Regions from separate parts of the Shewanella yunxiaonensis genome, predicted to be linked through region 1. Evidence: predicted binding sites of a transcription regulator. Region 1 holds the regulator's gene; each other region holds the start of a gene.
The links. Region 1 encodes MetJ, which represses methionine synthesis genes. Its sites were predicted from a motif close to TAGACGTCTAGACGTCTA; they were not measured.

Region 1 (5,080 bases):
ATTGCATTGATATTCGCTACGAATATCCAGCGATAACAAACTCATCAAGGTGGCCCGATCATTCGCCAGCCGTTCCCGCAGCTGACGCGCTTGGGAATTACTCAATAACTGTTCAATCAGGTTTTGCTGGTAACTCATCAAAACCTGTAGTTCTTCCTGCCACAACTTGCCCTGTTCGCGCAGCGATAATAGTTTGTAGAGAAAATTAGTGGTTTTGCCAGCTGCGGATACCACGATCAGGTCATCGGGACGACCATGAGTCAGTAAAATATGCGCCACACGCCGATAACAATCCGGATCCGCGAGACTGCTACCCCCAAACTTATGTAAGTGACTACGCGCCATCAATCAATGCTCCCCAACTCAACAAGCGGCGACCGCTGCCAAACCAGCAGCGATATCGTCCAGCAGATCCTGTGGATCTTCGATCCCCACGGATAAACGAATAAGTGTATCTTTGATGCCGGCTTCAGCACGGGCTGCCGGTTCCATTGCCCGGTGTGTCATAGTAGCAGGAACCGCTACCAGACTTTCCACGCCCCCCAAACTTTCTGCAACAGAGAAATAGCGCAAAGCGCCAAGAAAAGCTTCCACTTCGGCATCACTGCCTTTCAGTTCGAAACTGACCATAGCACCAAAGCCAAGTTGCTGTTTCGCCGCAATTTCATGACCCGGATGCGTTTTCAGCCCAGGGTAATACACCTTCTGTACTTGCGCGCTACTTTGCAGCAGATCCACAATTTTAGCGGCATTATTTTGGTGCTGCTGAATACGCAGTGCCAGTGTGCGCAGGCCGCGTAATGTCAGATAACTGTCGAATGCACCGCCGGTCAGCCCCAAGGTGTTAGACCACCAGTGTAGCTGTTCTGCCAGCGCCGCATCTTTTGCAATCACCGCACCACCGACAACGTCACTGTGACCGTTGATATATTTGGTGGTGGAATGCACTACGATATCGGCGCCCAGCAATAACGGTTGCTGTAATGCGGGAGACAGGAAGGTGTTATCCGCCACCAACAGTGCTCCCACGGCGTTACAGGCCGCGGCAACACTGGCGATATCGATTACCCGCAGCAAGGGGTTGGAAGGCGTTTCAATCCATACCATCTTTGGCTTACGCGCCAGAGCTTGTTGTAATGCCGCCGCATCGGTCTGGTCGATAACCGCCAGCTTAAACTGGCCTTTTTTGGCTAAATGGGTAAATAACCGATAACAACCGCCATAACAATCATGGGGTACAACCAGCAGATCATCGGGGCTCAATAGACTGGTCACCAACGTAACCGCCGCCATACCACTGGCGGTAATAACTGCTGGACACCCTTGTTCCAGTTCACCAATCGCATTTCCGAGAATACTGCGAGTTGGGTTACCAGAGCGACTGTAGTCAAACTGCCGCGGAGTTTTATGCCCATCAAAGGCATAATTGGTCGAAAGATAGATGGGCGGAACCACTGCACCATGCTGATTATCGGTTTCAATTCCCTGACGGACGGCGATGGTGGCCATTTTCCGCTCTGTCATTTTCGACTCCTTAAATTCTTTTCAAGAAACACCATAAAGATGTCTGGACGGCTAAATTCTACCAAGTCGCTTGTTGGCGTCAATAGGCATCGAGACGTTTAGACGTCCAAATGTATAGAATTCCATTTTTGTGATACAGTATTATGGCCCGACATTTGACTGTCGGATGTAAGAGTTTAAAATCGGCAGCGAATTAGTGACATAGCAGGTGCAACATGACTGAATGGAACGGCGAATATATCAGCCCTTACGCTGAGCACGGGAAGAAAAACGAACAAGTAAAAAAAATCACTGTGTCTATTCCGCTAAAAGTGCTCAAAGTACTGACGGATGAACGCACCCGGCGTCAGGTGAACAACCTACGTCATGCCACCAACAGCGAATTGCTGTGCGAAGCATTTCTGCATGCTTATACCGGCCAGCCATTACCAAATGATGAAGATCTGTCCAAGGATCGCCCGGACAGTATCCCGGCCGAAGCGAAACAGATGATGGAAGATATGGGTATCGAATGGGAAGAAATGGAGTAAATGCACTGTTTCCATCGCTGCTGTTTTAACCCTTCTCTATACAGCCGGGCAACGCCCGGCACAGTACTTCCGTCATGTGGTCGTTAGTCGATCCGATCACCCTGATTCTGGCATCACTGATCATTTTTCTGGGTGCCATCACCCAAAGTCTGCTGGGCTTCGGACTGGCAGTGGTCTCTACCCCGCTGTTATATATCGTTGATCCAGAGTTGGTGCCGGTACCGGTGATCATCCTCAGTTTTTCTATCGCGCTGCTTACCTTATTACGAGAACGCGGCAATCTGGAACTCGGCGGGCTGCAATACGCCTTAGCCGGCAGAATTCCGGGCAGCTTACTGGGCGTTACTTTACTGCTGGCACCACGTGCGATTCTCGGTTTAATCATTGCGGCCATTGTAGGACTGGCAGTGTGGATGAGCCTGAAAAAGCTTACCGTCGCCGTCAACCGCCGCAGCTTGTTCATCGCCGGGCTGTTTTCAGGTATTTTTGGCACCGTAGCTGGCATTGGCGGCCCACCGATGGCGTTATTGCTGACGGGCCGAGACGCCGGAAAATTTCGGGCGGCACTGTCAGCCTTTTTTATGGCAAGTACCTGTATTACCTTGGCTATTCTGGCAGTATCGGGCCTCATCACAGTACGACATCTACTACTATCGGCATTATTACTACCCGCAGTATTTTTAGGCTTTCTCGCCTCCGGCACCCTTATGGGACGGGTGGACAAACGTCGCACCCGCACGCTGACCCTGACCTTATGTAGCGCCAGTGCCTTGCTGCTGGCGCTAAAATCCCTTTGGGCATTAATCTAGTTTGTCGCTACCAAACTCAGAAATGATAGGAGGTCTGCAGCGCACCGCCCACCGCGTTATCGCTGCCGAACATCCCGGTCAAATCCAATCGGAAGAAATTGCCAATCGCAATCCCCGTTCCCACCGAATAGATATCGGTAGTCACATCATTGAGATCCTGACGATAACCTAATCGCAGTGCCAGCCAATCGGTAGCCTTGATTTCACCGCCTACACGCCAATATTTAGGCCCGTCCAACTCCGCAAATTTCTTGTTGTCGGTCAGATCAATATCCGACGTTAATGTCATTGCACGCCACTCATAGGCAATACCTGCGGTGACTGCGGGCTTAATCTGATAGGTAAGCTGCTGCCCTTCTGACGCCATGGTTTGCAGATCTTGCTTCACTAAATTCCGCCCACTCAGCGCCAATGTCAGACCGGCCGTCGGTTGCATGGCAACACCCACGTCGACGTTAAACCCCGTATCGTCATTACGATAATCGTCACTGTTAAAATCATTGACGTCGAAATTGTTGGCAGATACTGCGTAATTAAAGGTATCTAAACGCTGCAACTTAGGCGTAACACCAATACTGACCGGCATATTGCCGACGGTAAAGCTATGGCTTAAGGCAACGCCCAGATCAGATACTGCACCGGCGATCACACGGCCTTGGGATGACAGATCATCCAGCGAAGGAGGAGTCAGAGGATCGATGGCACTGAGGAGCGCCAGATCAGCATCACTGATCTCTGCCAACGCGAATCCATCCAGATAGGTTTTGGCAACGATAGCCATGGACACTTTACTGCTGCTCGGCAGCACGACAGCAAATCCCAAACCGACACTGGCATAAGCACTGTCACCTTGTAACGACTCCAAGTTTCCTAGCAACAGGTCTCGATAATGGATGATGCCCTCGACATCCCGCTGATTAATGGCGTTATCCAAGCCGTCATAGTTATCCTGTAAGTCGTCAAATTCATCCACCATTTTGTCTTTATCTGCCCCATCCGCCCCGATGGCTGGAAGTAACAGACTCACATCGGCGCTCTGACGATCGGCCAGGCCCAACAATGCCGGATTAATAAATCCGGCAACCATCCGGTCACCGGCAGCGACACCAGCACCACCCATCGCATCAGTTCTGGCTTCAAATACATCTTGCCCTGCCCAGACTGAGCTACAACTTAAAGCCGTACCAACCAGCAATGCCAGCGTTTTGAATTTCATCTTCTATCCCACTCACCATGATTTTATTTTCTTGTTAAAGATAGCCGTTAACGCACCATTCTTCAGACAAAAGCGCATAAAAAAGCCCTCAAGTTAGCGAGGGCTTTGATTACTTAACGTAATATTTTCTAGCCGAGATAACTTTGGCCAGCATAGAGGATGAAATGACGTAATGCCAAGACCCCGGTCAAACTACAGAGTGCGCCAATCACCATCACGCCTTTACCATGACGTTGAGCGGCGGGCAACAACTGCGATAACAGTGGGATACCGAAACCCACCGCGACCACCAAAGTCCAGAACACCGCCGCCCAGGTGCCGCTAGTCAGCGAGGCCAACGCCATAGCAGCGGCACCACCTTTAAAGTACAGGGCGCTGAACAACATAAACAGGAACAGAATTTCAATCGCTGCCACCGGCAGTTCAAGTCCGTGCATCCGACTGAGATCGTGATCGTGAGAAGTGGTGTTAAACAGCAACAATGCCACAACGGCGTTGGCTGCCGCCCCAGCAGAGATCCCCGACACCAAAAACAATGCCGGTAAAATTGCCGTATTAAGCATCGGGTAGATGTTCATCGCTGAAATCAGGAATCCGGTATAAGCACCGACGACAACCGCCAGGACCAACAACAACACTTCAATGGCCTTTCTAACACCAGCCAAAGCGTCAGCAATCCCTTGCAGCAAACCAACACCGATGCTTGCCAATTGCTCGCGAAAGACAACCAGTGCATAAAGGAAGGTCAACGGAATGTAGACCAATAAGGCCAGTACGCCAATGGACATCACTGACGTGAAGTTATAGTTGAGCAGAATCAACCAGAAATGGAATGGCCGGGTCAGGTCAAACACCAGACACAACATGCCCAGACAGATAGCCACCGGAGCAATGAGTGCAGCAGCCTTGAGGACGGGACTCTCCTCGTGGTCACCTTTCACCCAACGCATCGCAATCGCAATCAGCAAACTGCCCGCGGAGAGGCCAGCCAAAAACAGATA
Region 2 (5,080 bases), 1.4 Mb from region 1:
ACACTAGGGTAACTTTAAGCGGCTGGCAATCTCTGTGATCTGGCTATCATCAACTTTGATTATTATGACGCGTATATCTAGCTTTACATATTACGCAAGCGTGATGGCATCATCGGCGATAACGCACAACGCGGCACGTTGGCCGATCGGTACCTGTGCATTAGGAAAGACTATCGCTTCGCCGGCATATTCTGCCGTTATTGGTTGATTGTTTTCGTAAGCTAACACCTCACCTTTGGCAAACTGAGTAAAATTTGGCAGATCGTTACTGAAGGCAAACGTAAAATCCGCAAAATGCTTGTTTAAAGAACGGCAAACGCGATATAGCACCAGGTTCTCAGGTTGATAGGTCAATGCCGGAAACTCACTCTCAGAAATCACCCGAATCAACATCTCACGGGTGGCGGCGAGCTGAGACAAATCGTTCTGCCCAAAAGGCATCACTTTACCCAGTTCGACCGTAAAGGCTTCAGCCTGATATTTCACAGATGAGGCATAACTGAAAGTGGTTGTGGCTTCATGATGCATTAAAAAAGCATCAACTCCGGCAGCATTTAAAAATGCGAGCTGCTGCTTTAAATGGGGTTTTTCGGGGCGAAACGGACAAATGGCAAATCGTTGATGGTGTGAACGACGAATCGCCGTATGCAGATCATAATGAAATCTTGAACGCCCACCAGACTGAAAGAAGCGTTGGACATAAGATTCTAACTTTGCGGCGCGTTGTCTTTCTTCATTAGTGGCAACACTTGGATTTGCATATTCGCCGTTAAACAACCGATTCAGGTTTTCGGTAACAAAACGCGTCCCCTCAATCATGGCGGGTGGATTGCCAAAAATAAACATCAGCCGTTGTTGCAGCACTATCTTCTGCTGGAGAATATCGTGAATTAATTGGTTACAGAGTTCAATCGGAGCGGTTTCATTTCCATGAATGCCACTTGAGAGCACGATATCTTCAGTCGGCACCGTTTGCAGCGGCGTAAACACCAATACCCCCGTATCCCAAAGTTCTACTCCGGTATGATCAGCTATAGCAGCTCGTTCCTCGGCCATAAATGCAGGGTTAGCAAGGGTCAGTTCCAGAAAATTCGCCTGTTGCAGAAGTTGCTGCAGCACGGTTTACTCCTTATTTAATGAAACCTTACGTACTGATAGTAACACAGCGACTAATCGCGAGTCGTTATGGCTTATTCTTAAAAGGCTATTGCAAGCTATTGCGTCATAGTAGATAATTTTTAGCCATCTAGACATCTAATAGAGTGTTATAATGGCGATTGCAACTTTTGGCGCTGGCTGCTTCTGGGGCGTCGAATATTTTTTCCGGCAAGTGCCCGGTGTACTCAATGCCACCAGTGGCTACATGGGCGGTGGTGATAAAGCAGTCACCTATGAGCAAGTGAAAAAAGGGACTACCGGTCATGCAGAGGTAGTTCAGGTCGAATATGACGCATCACAAGTCAGTTACGATGAGTTATTGCAGGTCTTCTGGAAAAACCACAACCCCACCAGCCTCAATAAGCAAGGTGCGGATATGGGGACACAGTATCGCAGTGTGGTGTTTTTCCATGATAAAGAACAGAAACAACTGGCAGAAGCCTCCAAATTGGCGCTGATGCGCAGTGGCAAATGGGGCATGCGTCAGATTGTCACCGAAATTGTGCCAGCACAAACCTTCCATAAAGCGGAAGACTATCATCAGGACTACATTCGCAAAAATGACCTGCCCAGTTGCCATATTGAATATTGATTATAAGATCAAATATTAATTGATATCCGGACATAAAAACGCACTCTAATGAGTGCGTTTTATGTTGCGATGGTTGAGCAGCAAGCATTAACCTTTTAACGCCTCTTTTATGATTTGTTGTGCTTCTGCCATTAAGCGATCCAGATGTTGCTCACTGACAAAACTTTCGGCATAAATTTTAAATAATGCTTCAGTGCCGGACGGCCTGGCCGCAAACCAACCATTGGCAGTCGTCACCTTAATACCGCCAATAGCCGCATTATTGCCAGGAGCATGGGTCAGTACCGCGGCTATTTTATCGCCAACGATAGTGTCTGCGCCCAGTGTATCTGCGTTCAAACTGCCAAACCGGGCTTTTTGTTTGGCATTAATCGGACTGTCAATGCGCCGGTAATAACAGCGACCGAATTCTGCCACTAACTCTTCATAGCGTTCGGCGGGCGTTTTGCCGGTAACCGCTATGATCTCCGCAGCAAGCAACCCTAAAATAATGCCGTCTTTGTCGGTACACCAGGTAGTGCCATCGCGTTTGAGGAAGGCTGCGCCAGCACTCTCTTCACCGCCAAAGGCGAAACTGGCATCTGCCAACCCATCAACGAACCATTTAAAGCCCACGGGAACTTCACATAACTGTCGTTGGTGTGACGCTACGATTTTGTCAATGAGCGCGCTGGATACCAGTGTCTTGCCTATCTTCAATGCTTCAGACCACTGCGGACGATGACTCAGAAGATAGTCGATGGCCACCGCTAGGTAATGGTTGGGATTCATCAAACCACTGCGCGGGCACACAATACCATGGCGGTCGTAGTCAGGGTCATTACCAATACACACATCAAATTCATCCTGATGTTTCAGCAACCCAGCCATCGCGTAGGGTGACGAACAATCCATACGGATTTTGCCGTCCTTGTCCAGCGGCATAAAGCCGAACGTCGGATCGACCTTATCGTTTACCAGGGTAATCTTTAAGCCGTAAGTTTTAGCGATATTTTCCCAATAAAAGATACCGGAACCACCTAAAGGATCGACACCGATATTCACCCCAGCTTTGGCGATGGCCTCCATATCAATTACTTCTTCCAACGCGGAAACATAAGGCGTGATCAGATCCTGTTGTTTGACCAACCCAATGGCGACTGCCGTGCCATAGTTAAGCTTTTTCACCCCTTCCAACTGGCACTTGAGATATTCATTCGCGCGTGACTCAATCCAACTGGTGACGGAACCTTCGGCCGGTCCGCCATGTGGCGGATTGTATTTAATGCCACCATCTTGGGGCGGATTGTGCGAAGGAGTGATGATGATACCATCACTCAGGGTCGGATCATCTTTGGCTTTGCCGAGATTTGCTGCCACGATTGCCTGGGAGACAACCGGCGTTGGCGTAAAACTTTCGTTTTGTTGCACTACCACTTGTACATCATTGGCCAGCAATACTTCCAGTGCTGAAATATAAGCGGCCTGCGATAGCGCATGCGTATCCATCCCCAAGAATAACGTGCCATTAATCTGTTGCTGCTGTCGATAATCAACCACAGCTTGGGTAATGGCCCAGATATGATTCTGATTGAAACTGCTGGCAAACGCTGAGCCTCTGTGGCCAGACGTACCGAAACTCACGCGTTGAGCTGGATTTTCAACATCAGGTATAAGCCGATAATAAAAACTCATCAGCTTGGGAATATTGACCAGATCATGCTGTTGTGCCGGTTTGCCCGCGCGTTCATGAATAGCCACGTTGCTCTCCTTGTCCGATTATCTTTGCTGCTAACTTTAAGCCTGGGGTAACGCTTCATCGGCAATGGTTTTAGCGCGAATAGCACCACAACCGAGTTTTTGCAGTGCTTCGAGTAAAATTGCGTGCTTCTTGCCAGTGTTATTATTAGTGGTTACCCAATAACCACTATTGCCAATCTCTTTGGGATTGGCAGACTGACTGGCGGCCAGTAAAGCTTCTTTTGATGTCGCAAAATACAGGCGGTCGCGCCCCTGTACCTGCAGTACCTTTTCAAACTGTTGCGGCATTTGCTGATAGAGTGCTTCAAGTACAAACAGAAACCGCCCAACGGCACCTTTCTGCGCTTCCAACATACTCGATGCGTAGAGCTGTTCAAAATTAATGGCTTCATTAACAGGTGGCAAATTATTGGGAATATATGACGATTCCATGCCTGGATGACTCACGGCTACTGGAGGTACCTCAGTCTCGAGACTCAGCGCATCCAATCCCAACAACCGTCGTAAGATATCTGATGCACTTTCACCGATACGTTCTGTTTTCCCGGCAATAAAGCGATAGAGTTCTTCGTCAACTTCAATGTATTTCATGCCTTAATTCCTGTGACTTATTAAAGATCGTGGCACTTAAGGCCGCGATCCACAGCGATCGTATGGTTCAAAAGTATGCCACAATCCCGATTTTGTAACACAGCAAATCGATGAAAAAACGTCGAAATACACATAGTTTTTATAGGGTAAGAATTTTCTGTTTGAAAAGCAGACAACTGTTGTTGTAAAAGTCATCAGCACTTGTATTGATGTGAGCTTTGCCGCAAAATTTTTGCTCCAAGATTAGCTTATTTCGGCAGGTTTTATTGAGTTCGCCGAAATCGGAGAAACAATGTTTTTTACAGAAAGTGGTAGCGGTGTTCCGGTAATTCTTATTCACGGTTTATTTGGTGATGGTGACAACCTCAAAGCGTTAGGACACGATCTGGAATCCAATTACCGGGTGCTTCGCGTAGACTGTCCCAATCATGGCCGCAGTGAACATCTGCCCGATATGAGTTATTCGGCTGTCGCCAAGATGCTGGTCGCATTACTTGATCAACTTCAGATTGAAAAGGCACACATAGTGGGCCATTCGATGGGCGGCAAGATTGCAATGGCTACGGCGCTATTGTTTCCGGAGAAGGTTTTATCCGTAGTCGCTGCAGATATCGCCCCTGTTGGCTATTCCAATCGACATGATACCGTGTTTGCCGCGATGAAAAGTTTGCCGCTTGATGCCAAAGATCGCCGAGTCGCGCTGCAACATTTATTAGATCACGGTGTTGATGAAGCCACTGCGCAATTTTTGCTGAAAAGTCTGCGGCGCAATGAAAGTGGCTTTGAGTGGAAACTGAATTTATCAGGACTTATTGATAATTACCCGTATATCATCGGCTGGTTTAACGATACAGCAAGTAAAGACTACCTTACCTTTGGCGGCCCGATCCTGTTTTTGCACAGTGCTGACCCAACATATGTTAACGCCAACTACCGGGAAGCGATTGTTAAACAGTTCCCACGCGCTGAATCGAAAGCCATAGAAGGCACCGGACATTG
Region 3 (5,080 bases), 1.2 Mb from region 1:
CGTTCAATAGCATATTTCCAGGCGATCGCAGATTCCACTTGGTCACATGGACGCCAGGTACTCATGTTAGGCATCAGACGCAGGGTGGCAGTTTGCTCAACCGGCTGATGGGTTGGACCGTCTTCCCCCAGACCAATGGAGTCATGGGTATACACAAAGATTACCCGCTGTTTCATCAATGCTGCCATACGCAGTGCGTTACGGGCATATTCCATAAACATCAGGAAAGTTGCGCCATAAGGCACAAAGCCACCATGCAACGCAATACCATTCATCATCGCTGACATACCGAACTCACGCACCCCGTAGTGCAGATAGTTACCAGTAGCGTCTTCGCGGCTGATGGACTTGGAAGCGGAATACATCGTCAGGTTAGAAGGCGCTAAGTCAGCACTACCACCGAGAAATTCTGGCAGTAATTTACCGAAGGCTTCCAATGCGTTTTGCGATGCCTTGCGTGACGCGATATTGGCCGGGTTGGCTTGTAACTGTTCGATATAAGCCTGAGCGCCGGTTGCAAAGTCGGCTGGCAGTTCGCCACTGACACGGCGTTTCAGTTCAGCCGCCAGCTCAGGGTATGCCGCGGCGTAGGCAGCAAACTGAGTTTCCCAATCCGATTCTGCGGCACTACCGGCAGCCTTTGCATCCCAAGCAGCATAAATTTCCGCAGGAATTTCAAACGGCGCATAAGGCCATCCCAAAAATTCTCGAGCAGCGGCCACTTCAGCATCACCCAGTGGTGAGCCATGACAGTCATGGGAACCGGATTTGTTAGGTGATCCATAACCGATAATAGTTTTACAGCAGATCAGTGATGGTCGTGGATCCGCTTTGGCTTGCTCAATGGCCGAGTTAATCGCTTCAGCATCATGGCCATCAACCGCAGCAATGACTTGCCAGCCATAGGCTTCAAAACGTTTCGGAGTGTCGTCGCTAAACCAGCCATCAACGTGACCGTCAATTGAAATACCGTTGTCATCCCAGAAGGCAATCAGCTTGCCCAACCCCAGAGTCCCCGCCAGCGAGCAGGCTTCATGGGAGATACCTTCCATCATGCAACCGTCGCCCATGAACACATAAGTGTGATGGTCAACAATCTCATGGCCTTCACGGTTGAACTGCGCCGCCAACACTTTTTCGGCAATCGCCATCCCAACCGCATTGGTAATACCCTGTCCCAGCGGCCCGGTAGTGGTTTCGACACCAGGAGCATAGCCGTATTCAGGATGACCAGGCGTGCGAGAATGCAACTGACGGAACTGTTTCAGATCGTCAATACTGAGATCGTAACCGCTCAGATGTAACAAGGAATAAAGCAACATCGAACCGTGGCCATTGGACAACACAAAACGGTCGCGATTAGCCCATTTCGGATCAAGTGGATTGTGCCGCAGATGCCCGCGCCAGAGTACTTCTGCGATATCAGCCATGCCCATAGGAGCACCTGGGTGACCGGATTTAGCTTTTTGCACTGCATCCATACTTAAAGCACGAATAGCGTTAGCGAGTTCTTTACGGGAAGACATGCTTACTCCTGCGTAGTGAGACTTGAGAATTGTAGGGCTAAAATTTGGCGGTTATTTTCCCGCAGAGGGCCGGTTGAAGCAAATATATTTCCCGCGTTTTGCCTAGGAAATATGTCAAGAAAAACCCAACATCACCTTTTACTGAGTAGTCAGCACGCTTGAAGCACTGGCCGGGCTTGCGTAAAGCTGTAAAGCTAGCAAGACAGATGTGCATTTCCAAGGTCTGAAAATTCCAATTAATCCACTGATATATTTAGATAAAAGCCCATACACCCCGGTGTCGGTATGGGGGGTATCGCACAAATATCAGCAAAAGGGGTTTTATAAAAACTAAATTAAATTAAAATAGACGTCTAGATGTAGATGCTTCTATACGGATGTAGCAGCAGCTAACGGTTTTTCTATATTAATCGCGAGATTTTCCAGACTATGGCAAGACACCTGTTTACTTCTGAATCTGTGTCAGAAGGACATCCTGATAAAATCGCCGATCAGATTTCTGATGCGGTGCTCGACGCCATTCTCACCCAGGACCCTAAGGCCCGCGTCGCCTGTGAAACTTATGTCAAAACTGGCATGGTGATGGTAGGTGGTGAGATTACCACTTCTGCTTGGGTGGACATTGAAGAACTGACCCGTAACACTGTGCGTGAAATCGGCTATACCAGTTCCGAAATGGGATTTGATGCTAACTCCTGTGCGGTATTAAGCGCTATCGGTAAACAATCACCTGATATCAACCAAGGTGTTGACCGTAAAGACCCGAAAGAACAGGGTGCGGGAGACCAGGGATTGATGTTCGGTTATGCCAGCAACGAAACTGACGTGCTGATGCCCGCCCCAATCACTTATGCACATGCGCTGGTCAAACGCCAGTCACAAGTGCGTAAACAAGGCCTATTGCCGTGGTTACGCCCTGATGCCAAATCTCAGGTGACCTTCGTATACGACAATGATCAGATTGTCGGTATTGATGCCGTGGTGCTATCGACTCAGCACAGCGACGAAATCAGCCTGAAAGAATTGCAAGAAGGCGTGATGGAAACCATCATCAAGCCCGTATTGCCACAGCAATGGCTGACCAAAGACACCAAGTTCTTTATCAACCCAACCGGTCGTTTTGTGATTGGTGGGCCGATGGGCGACTGCGGTCTGACAGGTCGTAAGATTATCGTCGATACCTACGGTGGTATGGCGCGTCATGGTGGTGGGGCATTCTCTGGTAAAGATCCATCAAAGGTGGACCGCAGTGCGGCATACGCGGCCCGTTATGTTGCTAAGAACATCGTGGCTGCCGGACTGGCGGCTCGCTGTGAAATTCAGGTTTCCTATGCCATTGGGGTAGCAGAACCGACTTCTATCAGTGTGGAAACCTTTGGTACTGGCAGATTGCCAGAAGAACAGCTGATTGCGCTAGTACGCCGTCACTTTGACCTGCGGCCATACGGTCTGACCGAAATGCTGGATCTGGCTCGCCCAATCTATCAGGCAACCGCAGCATACGGCCACTTTGGCCGCAGTGAGTTCCCGTGGGAGCAAACCAATAAGGCTGAAGCCCTGCGTGATGACGCGGGCTTGTAATTAAATTAGCCGATAAAAAAGCCGCCTACTGGCGGTTTTTTTATGGTTAAAAATCAATAACAATGGTCGAAATGGGCGCTTTCCATGCACATAAACGCCAGTTGCTGTGGGGGTAATGGTGTCACCGAAACCGCTTCAGCATCTTTGACTAACGCCTCATCAGCCACTAATGCCAGCTGACTGTGATAATTATTTGTGCGACCACAATCAAAGATACTATCCAACGCCTGCACCAAAAAACGTCGGCCTTCTTTTCCCTGAATACCCGCCTCAATCACTCGGTACTTTTGTTGCTGTAACGCCAATAACGATACCAGCCAACGGGCCATATCAAATGACGATAATCGCAGTGTTTTGCTGAGCGAGAGTAATGATGCCTGAGTATGTAATTCCTGAGTTCCCATCGTGTTCACCCACCACAATTGATGATGCTTTAAGGCTAGCAAATCCGTCGATATTCGGATATCGATCTCCACCCCATGACGATATTTTTTAATCATGCATCAAATAAGTGCTGACAAAGACCATTAATGTCAATAAGTTATACCTGTAGGCAAGCATTAACTCATCCATAAATTGCTAATGGTAACGTTATCAAGATTAATGCCCCGGATTGTAACGACAATGTTGACAATGATCAGAACATCGCCTACTCAAAGTTGCAAAATTTGTATAACAAATCCACACTTAATGCCAATTGACCACTAAAAGGGACAAGGCCATGCTGCCTGAATCGGTTAAACCTGGAATTAGCTTACTGGAAAACGATAATCATGGACTGAATTTAGTGCGCTGGATGCATCAGTGCGAGCTAATGAAACATTATTATCAGGCAGATAAGGTATTTGTACTGCAAAAAACTGACAGCGGGTTTGAAGTGATTGTCAGTGCGGCTGACAACAGCATGCAATTTGCCCCAGGCAAAACCTTTGCTGCAGACTCAGGGTTGTTACATCAGATGGCTTACAGCAGTCCTGATGGTTTAAACCTGGATTTGACTCAAGGAACCGCCGATGAATATCCCGATGAATTCCGTAGCGTGTTGAGTATTCTTTCACGCCCGGTACATTGGCCAGACGGTTCAATATTTGGCTGTTTGTGTGTCCTAAATGCCCATGCCAACGAAAATCAGCATGTCAGCCCATTGATGCTGGAACCGTTCCAAATCCTGCTACAACAAGATCTGGCACTGCTGTGTCAAAATCATCGTATTGAAGCCTTGTCGATGCGTGATGCCGATACCGGGATGCTGAATAATTATGGCTTCATCATGATGGCGCCAAGACAACTCAATTTAGGGCGGCGCTTCGGTGCTCACTGCGGTGTGATTTTCTTTGAACTGGAACCCAACGGCGTCATGGACGATGAGCTGTTAAAACGCTGCCATCAGGAACTGGCCAATCTGTTACTGACCACGCTCCGGGCCGCCGATATTGCAGCGCATTACGACAATACTAAATTTGTGTTGCTCGTGTTCGTCGATCTGGAACGTGACCTCGAACATATTGTTCGACGGGTTGAGCGACTGTTCAGCCAGTCCCCCTTACCTATGTCCATCGACTATAGTTATCGCTTCTTTACACCGGATTCCACCGCTAAATTGGTGGCCATGGTGGATGAGGCAAAATCCGGTCTGCGCTCTTCAGTTCCTAAAAACGACGCGTAACAATCATCGGGCCATGGATACATGTGGTTAACATGGCCTAATGAAAAATAACCTGCCCATCAGTAACTGGTGGAAATACTTCATTTCTCCCTGAAAAGTTGGCAAACTGCCGCCTTCCCGGTTCAATGGATATCCCCAATGCTGAAACACATTTTGTCAGTGTTATTGCTGGCATCACTGACAGCCTGCCAATCGCTCTACACCACGCCTATTAGCCTTACTGAGTTACAAGGCAACTGGCATATTGATAGCATTCGGGGAAAAGCTGTCACTGACTACAGCCCGGCGCAACTTACGTTTGCCGCAG

Region 2: a site for MetJ is predicted at 1,240-1,257, ahead of msrA (peptide-methionine (S)-S-oxide reductase MsrA). Genes of this name have one in related genera too.
Region 3: a site for MetJ is predicted at 1,873-1,890, ahead of metK (methionine adenosyltransferase). Genes of this name have one in related genera too.

Annotation. Positions count from the first base shown of each region.
Region 1 covers NZ_CP073587.1:3,322,116-3,327,195, forward strand. Annotated here, with positions in the region: gene KDN34_RS15135 (bifunctional aspartate kinase/homoserine dehydrogenase II) at 1-345, opposite strand, end outside; gene metB (cystathionine gamma-synthase) at 364-1,524, opposite strand; gene metJ (met regulon transcriptional regulator MetJ) at 1,740-2,054, shown strand; gene KDN34_RS15150 (sulfite exporter TauE/SafE family protein) at 2,129-2,863, shown strand; gene KDN34_RS15155 (conjugal transfer protein TraF) at 2,880-4,079, opposite strand; gene nrfD (NrfD/PsrC family molybdoenzyme membrane anchor subunit) at 4,208-5,080, opposite strand, start outside.
Region 2 covers NZ_CP073587.1:1,928,678-1,933,757, forward strand. Annotated here, with positions in the region: gene astE (succinylglutamate desuccinylase) at 91-1,119, opposite strand; gene msrA (peptide-methionine (S)-S-oxide reductase MsrA) at 1,271-1,750, shown strand; gene pgm (phosphoglucomutase (alpha-D-glucose-1,6-bisphosphate-dependent)) at 1,838-3,490, opposite strand; gene seqA (replication initiation negative regulator SeqA) at 3,527-4,081, opposite strand; gene KDN34_RS08865 (alpha/beta fold hydrolase) at 4,374-5,080, shown strand, end outside.
Region 3 covers NZ_CP073587.1:726,351-731,430, reverse strand. Annotated here, with positions in the region: gene tkt (transketolase) at 1-1,526, opposite strand, end outside; gene metK (methionine adenosyltransferase) at 1,956-3,107, shown strand; gene KDN34_RS03450 (hypothetical protein) at 3,161-3,607, opposite strand; gene KDN34_RS03445 (GGDEF domain-containing protein) at 3,829-4,773, shown strand; gene KDN34_RS03440 (META domain-containing protein) at 4,912-5,080, shown strand, end outside.